One region of the Paenibacillus sp. FSL H8-0283 genome, then DNA from elsewhere that is predicted to be linked to it. Evidence: a T-box and tRNA genes for the amino acid it is inferred to sense, from the RefSeq annotation. Region 1 holds a T-box; the other holds one or more tRNA genes.

Region 1 (4,189 bases):
AATTCAAACGTAATTGGACACATGGCGAAATATCGTACGACTTCACAGTAAGACAAGGTATGATTTTGGTAGATGCAACGATGGAGTCTAATTACAATATGGCGAGCCTGATGATTCGTTACCCTAGAACCAATACATACAAGGATTCAGATATGGAGTCGACCTCCTAATTAGTTGCACAAGAGAAAGCGGCACTTCCGAAGAAGGCCGCTTTTACTTTTGGATTCTGCTTAGGCTCAAGCAATAATTACGAGCTTACGAACGACCCGATAATTGCTGCTCAGCGATTTGCACCAGACGTTTAGTGATGTATCCACCCAGAGAACCTGTCTCACGGGAAGTATAGTTACCGTAGTAACCATCTTGTGGAATAGTTACACCCAGCTCTTGAGCAGCTTCAATTTTCAATTGTTGCAATGCTGCTGTTGCTTGGGGAACGACCAGGTTGTTGGAGCGGCTACCGCTACCTTGGTTTTGATTTCCGTACATATGTGTCACCTCCTTATGGGTTGGTGATGTTAGTATGGTTAGAGAATACGGAAATATACATGATATGGCGTAAGGGAAAATATGGATAAATATCAGTGCACAGGACACATAAAAAAGCCGACCCAATGCGGGTCGGCAAGTTGTATTTGGATATCAAAATATAGGGTGATATGCGTAAAAGCAAAGTAGAGCATGATCAGCTCGCTTAGTCTGTAGGAGGTATAACCTCAATACGTGTAAATAACTCAACAGGCTGTTCCGGTTCCAAGCGAATCAACCCGGTTTGTTCATCCGATAAAGCCAAATTAGGTGCATCCGGGAGCCAAGTGTACGGTTCAATGCACAAGAACTGATCGGATTCACCTTTGGTGAAGAGAACCCAATGTTTGAAAAATGTTTCATCTGCTGAATATTTCAATGTATACCCATCTTGCCTGCGTAAGTAAGCCGTAGCCGGTTCACCTTCGGTAGCTTTCAACAGGGTATCCCAGTTACGTCCCTGCAAATTGATGCCTTCGTTCAGAGCAGACCATTCACCCAGGGATTCCAGTTCACCTGTCGGTAGTTGTTCTTCATTCTGTCCGTATATTCCGGAAACAGGCAGTTGCAGTGTCCAGTCGGCAGGTTTGCCGTCTAACAAAAACCATGTATGATATCCCATCCCAAAAGGAGCAGGTGTTGAGCTCAGATTGGTGACTCGCAGACGCTGGCTAAATACAGCGTTTTGCAGACTGAACGTCATCTCAAGTTTTAGGGGAATCGGGAATTGGGCCATCCAATGCTCTTCATTTTCGGTCAGTAATTCAGTCGTAATTGCACAGCCGTCTTCATCTTCCTCAATGTCACTGACACACCAGGATTGGGTACGGTGGAGACCGTGAATATGGTTGTCATTCGCCGTGTTCTGATCAAACTGGTAACGAACGCCTTCATATTCGAATTGTCCACGATGAATGCGCCCTGGTGGAATCAGGAGAGGAACGCCAAAATGGTACGGCTTCTGCAGATAAAAGGCAAGATCGTCTTCATCCGGACGGCGGACGACATCTCTGTCCTGCACTAAATCGCGAATAGAAATAATATTATTTCCAAGACGCGGCAGCAGGGTGATTTCCAATTCACGGCTATGTAGGATATACGTGTCGTAACCATTCCATTGGCCTTTGGTCACTTGTTTCATATCGATGCTCCTTTTCCCACTTGAAATCTGTCTGCAAGCAGTTGTGATGAAGCTACTGCTGCAGGCGTGTCGTTGTGTACATGCCAGCTATTTCCTGCGCTATTTCGTGTGAAGCAGGCAACAGGATAAGCAATTCCATCATAACAGATTTTGATGTCTCGGGTAAAAAAGTTCAACTCATTTTGACATTCACGCCTGTGCGCATTAAGATGGAACTCTGAAAGCATTTATTAGAATTAAATGACATGAAATCGATGACAGGGATAAGTAGGCCAAGAGAATCCTCTCCAGAAAGCCGGTGGTTGATGTGAACCGGTGTGAGCTCTTTACCGAATGGACCCTTGAGTGTAGGTTTGAACAGGTTAAGCCAGAGATGGGCTTGCCCCACTAGAGTCTGCCGTATAATCCACGTTACGGAACAATGAAGGCATTTCTTCAGCTTGACTTGATTTCAGGGTCAGGAGCAATCGAAGAAAAGCGAATAAGGGTGGCACCACGGTCTCACGTCCCTTGCGGATGTGGGGCCTTTTTGCGTTCGCAGAGAATGGCAGGAGTTTTTTATATACAATCAGGGAGGCGTTATGTGTAATGAAAACAGTACTTTCAGGTATTCAGCCAAGCGGTAAGCTCACATTGGGCAACTATATTGGTGCAATCAAAAATTTTGTAAAACTCCAGCATGACTATCAATGTCATTTCATGGTGGTTGATCTTCACGCCATCACCGTGGCTCAGGAGCCAGCAGCATTGCGTGAACAGTCGGAAGCGGTAGCTGCGCTGTTTATTGCAGCAGGCATTGATCCGTCGAAATCTAACGTATTTCTGCAATCCCATGTACCGCAGCACGCGGAATTGGGCTGGTTGATGACAACGCTGACCTCCATGGGTGAGCTTGAACGCATGACTCAGTTTAAGGATAAATCATCCGGTAAAGATTCCGTTGGTGCCGGACTGTTTGTGTATCCATCATTAATGGCGGCTGATATTTTGTTATACAATGCTGACCTTGTACCAGTAGGTGAGGACCAGAAGCAGCATCTGGAACTGACACGTGATCTGGCAGGACGTTTTAACCACCGTTATGGGGAGTACTTCACCATTCCAGATCCGTATATTCCGCAGGTGGGTGCACGGGTAATGTCACTTGATGATGCCTCTTCGAAAATGAGCAAAAGTAACCCTAACGCTGGCAGCTATATTGCCCTGCTGGATCCGCCGGATGTGATTCGTAAAAAAATCAGCCGTGCCACTACAGATTCGGGACGTGAAGTCGTATATGATCCGGCAAACAAACCGGAAGTCAGCAATCTGATGAGTATTTATGCTGAATGTGCAGGTATGACGCTTAAGGAAGTAGCTGAGCGTTATGAAGGCAAGATGTATGGTCCGTTCAAAAAGGAACTGGCTGAAGTGGTTGTATCTGTGATTGAACCGCTGCAACAACGATATAATGAGATTCGTGAGTCTGGCGAATTGGCGGATGTTCTGGATACGTCAGCCCGTCGTGCAGAAGAAGTTGCTGCTCAAACGTTGGATGCAGTGAAAGAACGTATGGGATTTGTTCCGAGACGTAAACAGTAGCCCTGAACAAGATCTTCATTTCATGCAATGAATAGTTAACATAAATAAAGAGGAGCCCTATTGAAGGACTCCTCTTTTTTGTGCGTTCATTATTGAACTATCAAATGACCTAATCAAGAAGTGGGCTCTGAAGCAGCCGAACGAACTTCCTGACGTTCTTTTTTGGCACGAATCACAAATCCCCAGCCAATGTTGGCAATGGACAGGACAAACAGTAGTGCAGCAAACCAACCGGAGTAGGAGATCATAATTGCTGAAACCGTTAACAAGATAATCGAAGAGAATGCGAACCATAAAGACAAGCCTTTACTCATTGGGAAAAACCTCCATCTACAAATTTAGTAAAACTCCGTATAACCTGTAGCCTACGAGCCATAATAATCTTGCAAGCTTGCAATTACATTACAGACACAGATTGAAGGGAGATTATAAATATGGCTCAAGGATCTCGTTCTAACAACTTGGTGGTACCTCAGGCAAATTCAGCACTGCAACAATTGAAAATCGAGGCTGCACAGGAACTGGGTGTAACTATCCCACAAGACGGTTACTATGGTAACTACACTTCCCGTGAAACAGGATCTTTGGGTGGATATATCACCAAACGTCTGGTACAAATCGCTGAGCAGTCTCTGGCTGGGTCTGGCAAATAATTTATTTTAACCAACAGCAACAAAACAGGATAAACAGAAAGCCCGGAGCGGAAACGCTCCGGGCTTTCTCGCGTATCAGTTCCTATGTCTGATTGTGCCTTGACATGCTCACTTCGTCAAGGGCGTGCAGATAAAAGTTTTTTATCCATTTTCTCATCGCTTAACCAGCCTACATACGTATCAATCGTCTCGAAATTCCGATCCATCACAATCACAGCGACAAATGGATATTGTTTCCGGTGTCGATAACGTACATCTGCCCAGCGGACCTTGTAACCAGCAGGCA
Region 2 (4,189 bases), 110 kb from region 1:
TTGACTGGGGCGGTCGCCTCCTAAAGAGTAACGGAGGCGCCCAAAGGTTCCCTCAGAATGGTTGGAAATCATTCGAAGAGTGCAAAGGCATAAGGGAGCTTGACTGCGAGACCTACAAGTCGAGCAGGGACGAAAGTCGGGCTTAGTGATCCGGTGGTACCGCATGGAAGGGCCATCGCTCAACGGATAAAAGCTACCCTGGGGATAACAGGCTTATCTCCCCCAAGAGTCCACATCGACGGGGAGGTTTGGCACCTCGATGTCGGCTCATCGCATCCTGGGGCTGAAGTAGGTCCCAAGGGTTGGGCTGTTCGCCCATTAAAGCGGTACGCGAGCTGGGTTCAGAACGTCGTGAGACAGTTCGGTCCCTATCTGTCGTGGGCGTAGGAAATTTGAGAGGAGCTGTCCTTAGTACGAGAGGACCGGGATGGACGTACCGCTGGTGTACCAGTTGTTCCGCCAGGAGCACCGCTGGGTAGCTATGTACGGACGGGATAAACGCTGAAAGCATCTAAGCGTGAAGCCCCCCTCAAGATGAGATTTCCCAGTATGTAAGACCCCTTGAAGACGACGAGGTAGATAGGCTGGGGGTGGAAGTGCAGCAATGCATGGAGCTGACCAGTACTAATCGGTCGAGGGCTTATCCAATAGCAAGTTGTAATTCGCATGTTTCGTTTCGAATCTAGTTTTCAGAGAACGATCTCTGAAGCATATTCCCTGATAGCTCAGTTGGTAGAGCACTCGACTGTTAATCGAGTTGTCACAGGTTCGAGCCCTGTTCGGGGAGCCATATGGAGAGGTGTCCGAGCTGGCCGAAGGAGCACGATTGGAAATCGTGTAGGCGTCACAAGCGTCTCGAGGGTTCGAATCCCTCTCTCTCCGCCATAATATTAAGGCCCGTTGGTCAAGGGGTTAAGACACCTCCCTTTCACGGAGGTAACAGGGGTTCGAATCCCCTACGGGTCATAATAACTTCAAAAAAAGAAGTTGATTTTTACAACAAGATTATGGTATGATCATAAATGTGTTGTTCGGAGGCTTAGCTCAGCTGGGAGAGCATCTGCCTTACAAGCAGAGGGTCGGGGGTTCGATCCCCTCAGCCTCCACCATATAAACTTTATAACGACGCGGGGTGGAGCAGCCCGGTAGCTCGTCGGGCTCATAACCCGAAGGCCGCAGGTTCAAATCCTGCCCCCGCAATTATACTTTCCTTTGAGAAAGTGATCTGGAACCGTGGTGTAGTTGGCCTAACATGCCTGCCTGTCACGCAGGAGATCGCGGGTTCGAATCCCGTCGGTTCCGCCATTTAATCTTTACATGAGGCAAACTGTTCACTACATCTGCTGTATGGCACTGATGCCCTATATAAAGTGTAAGGAATTAAGATTAGACTTTATTATGGCTCGGTAGCTCAGTCGGTAGAGCAGAGGACTGAAAATCCTCGTGTCGGCGGTTCGATTCCGTCCCGAGCCACCATTTTTAAATAATTTAATAAGCCGGTGTAGCTCAACTGGTAGAGCAACTGACTTGTAATCAGTAGGTTGGGGGTTCAAGTCCTCTCGCCGGCACCATGTAATCCTGGAGGATTAGCGAAGTGGCCAAACGCATCAGACTGTAAATCTGCTCCCGTACGGGTTCGGTGGTTCGAATCCATCATCCTCCACCAGTTTTTAGGGGCATAGTTTAAAGGTAGAACAACGGTCTCCAAAACCGTTGGTGTGGGTTCAATTCCTGCTGCCCCTGCCAATTAACTTTTTAGAAATTAACCTTTTATGGCGGTCGTGGCGAAGTGGTTAACGCACCGGTTTGTGGATCCGGCATTCGGGGGTTCAATTCCCCTCGATCGCCCCTTTGTTTTTTCATTTTTTATTGGGGATTAGCCAAGCGGTAAGGCAACGGACTTTGACTCCGTCATGCATAGGTTCAAATCCTATATCCCCAGCCATTATGCGGACGTGGCTCAGCGGTAGAGCATCGCCTTGCCAAGGCGAGGGTCGCGGGTTCGATTCCCGTCGTCCGCTCCAAAATATGGCGCCATAGCCAAGTGGTAAGGCACAGCTCTGCAAAAGCTTTATCCCCAGTTCGAATCTGGGTGGCGCCTCCAGCATATGCCGGCGTGGCGGAATGGCAGACGCGCTCGACTCAAAATCGAGTGGGAAACCGTGGAGGTTCGAGTCCTCTCGCCGGTATATTGAATAGCCCTACATGTTGCTTATGCAATGTGTAGGGCTATTTTTATTTTATATGAAACGATTTATGTGCAGTAAGAAAATCTAGAGTAAGAGAAGATGGACGTTAATAAAGATTGACGTATGATTATATTGAGTATATTGTAGATAAGTAAAGTCTTTAATATGGAGGAGTGAAGTAGAGTGACTAATGGAAAAAATGTATCGGATACCGATCTGTTATTTGATCTTTCTGTATGGGAAGAGGCATGGAAGAATCGTCCGAGAAGTTCAAAATATAAGAAGAAAAGCGCCCCCTTTAATATAGAAGAAGCTTTTGAGCGATGGGCCAGGGATTATCATGCACAGTCGTTCACTGAAGAAGGAAAGCAGCGTTCTGAACGCATTATGGGCTGGATTGAAAACCAGGGTGTGGAATTCTCAGGATTATCCATATTGGACATTGGAGCGGCCTCAGGCATATTTACCATTCCTTTTGCGGAAAAGGGGGCAAGTGTGACGGCAGTTGAGCCTTCTGAGTTGCTTGTCTCCCTTATGAAAGAGACGATACCTCCAGCTCTGGAATCCAAAATCGAAATCGTAAACGAACGATATGAGGAAATCTCTATTCAGGATAAAGGCTGGGAGAAGAAATATGACTTTGCATTTGCATCCATGTGTCCGGCGATGTCGGATTGGGAAACGATTGAGCAGGCGATCAATTGTGCCCGGAAGTATGTGTATATAAGTACTATGGCGGGACAGAAGGAACACACACTAATGGATGAACTTAAGGATGTACTGGGTGTAACTTCTTCACACAAGGTCGATGATATGGGGTATATCCAACAGTTGCTGTATTTGAAGGGTTATTCTTATACGATGATCATTACGAGAGAAGTTAACTCATTTGAAGTACCGGTGGAAGAGATTATCGAGAAGCTGCCAGAATGGCTTAATACGTATGAGTTACCATCGGATGAAGATTCCCTCAGATTGGCTGAGGATTACATTAGCGATACGTACAAGGATAGTACTGTGACCTTCTCACGTGGAGGAAGATTTGGTAAAATTCTAATTCAACTTGAACAGCCCAATATGAAAACAGTTCGCACTAAGGATAAGCGATAAATCGCATAAGCGTGGCACGTGTAATGATAATCAGGAATTGAGACTGAGACAATGTAGTCTAACGTCTAAGATGGCACTAGGAAGCATCACAACGCTGTGCCAAAAGATGAACGGTTGAAACATATGAAGTTAAGATTGCAGAAGTGAAGGTGTAAGTGAAGGGAGCAGGTTATGTGCTCCCTCTTTTTTGAAGCCACTAATTCATCAACCGCTTTGAACCAGACCCTCGTTTATTTAGAGATGTTCGACACTTCTGCTTTCTGCTTACGCTCCCGATACTGGCCGGGGGTGATTCCTTCCCATTTACGGAATGATCGGATAAAGTTTTGCGGATTATTGTACCGAAGTCGTGCTGCGATATCTTTAACGGTTAGATCACTTTCGTCCAGCCATTTTTTAGCGATGTTAAATCGGTACTTGGTCAGATATTCACTAAATGCACAGCCTGTCTCTTTGCGGAAAACACTACTTAAGTAGTTGGCATTGTAGTGAAGCTTAACAGCACATTCCTCAAGCGTCAGATCCTTATCATAATCTTGATGAATCATGGCAATCATTTTCTCAGATATATGCTGATACTGGGCGTACTGTCTCGCTTTAAAAACCTGGATGACGGGCAAGATGACTTGATATTTAAACCAATCCTCAACTTCAGCAGCGTACTGCAAACTATGAAGTTCATGAAACATCGAACCACGACCTTGGGAGATCTGTCCGAGTCGTATGCCGGATTCCTGAGTCATTTGCAAAATATGCGTGAGTAGCCTCGTAAGAGCCACCTCATACTCCTCCGGTGTAACCTCCATACCAAAGATCACTTCAAGCAGTTGTTTCAGAAGAGCAGATGCCTGGACTTCGTCCGCATTTTGAATAGCTTGGATCAACGAATA

What was found. The T-box of region 1 lies ahead of trpS (tryptophan--tRNA ligase). A T-box ahead of a tRNA ligase gene usually reads a tRNA of that ligase, here a tRNA-Trp.
Region 2: it has a tRNA-Trp gene. The T-box ahead of trpS (tryptophan--tRNA ligase) is inferred to sense a tRNA for this amino acid. The anticodon was not compared.

Annotation. Positions count from the first base shown of each region.
Region 1 covers NZ_CP150295.1:5,823,134-5,827,322, reverse strand. The annotation lists gene MHI52_RS25715 (hypothetical protein) at 1-170, shown strand, start outside; gene MHI52_RS25710 (alpha/beta-type small acid-soluble spore protein) at 256-489, opposite strand; gene MHI52_RS25705 (aldose 1-epimerase) at 695-1,669, opposite strand; T-box leader at 1,915-2,183, shown strand; gene trpS (tryptophan--tRNA ligase) at 2,258-3,250, shown strand; gene MHI52_RS25695 (hypothetical protein) at 3,364-3,564, opposite strand; gene MHI52_RS25690 (alpha/beta-type small acid-soluble spore protein) at 3,685-3,903, shown strand; gene MHI52_RS25685 (metal-dependent hydrolase) at 4,020-4,189, opposite strand, start outside.
Region 2 covers NZ_CP150295.1:5,933,865-5,938,053, reverse strand. The annotation lists rRNA gene MHI52_RS26295 (23S ribosomal RNA) at 1-648, shown strand, start outside; tRNA gene MHI52_RS26290 (tRNA-Asn) at 715-790, shown strand; tRNA gene MHI52_RS26285 (tRNA-Ser) at 794-885, shown strand; tRNA gene MHI52_RS26280 (tRNA-Glu) at 895-966, shown strand; tRNA gene MHI52_RS26275 (tRNA-Val) at 1,034-1,109, shown strand; tRNA gene MHI52_RS26270 (tRNA-Met) at 1,127-1,200, shown strand; tRNA gene MHI52_RS26265 (tRNA-Asp) at 1,228-1,305, shown strand; tRNA gene MHI52_RS26260 (tRNA-Phe) at 1,401-1,476, shown strand; tRNA gene MHI52_RS26255 (tRNA-Thr) at 1,496-1,571, shown strand; tRNA gene MHI52_RS26250 (tRNA-Tyr) at 1,581-1,666, shown strand; tRNA gene MHI52_RS26245 (tRNA-Trp) at 1,673-1,746, shown strand; tRNA gene MHI52_RS26240 (tRNA-His) at 1,776-1,848, shown strand; tRNA gene MHI52_RS26235 (tRNA-Gln) at 1,871-1,945, shown strand; tRNA gene MHI52_RS26230 (tRNA-Gly) at 1,950-2,024, shown strand; tRNA gene MHI52_RS26225 (tRNA-Cys) at 2,031-2,104, shown strand; tRNA gene MHI52_RS26220 (tRNA-Leu) at 2,111-2,189, shown strand; gene MHI52_RS26215 (methyltransferase domain-containing protein) at 2,373-3,299, shown strand; gene MHI52_RS26210 (helix-turn-helix domain-containing protein) at 3,530-4,189, opposite strand, start outside.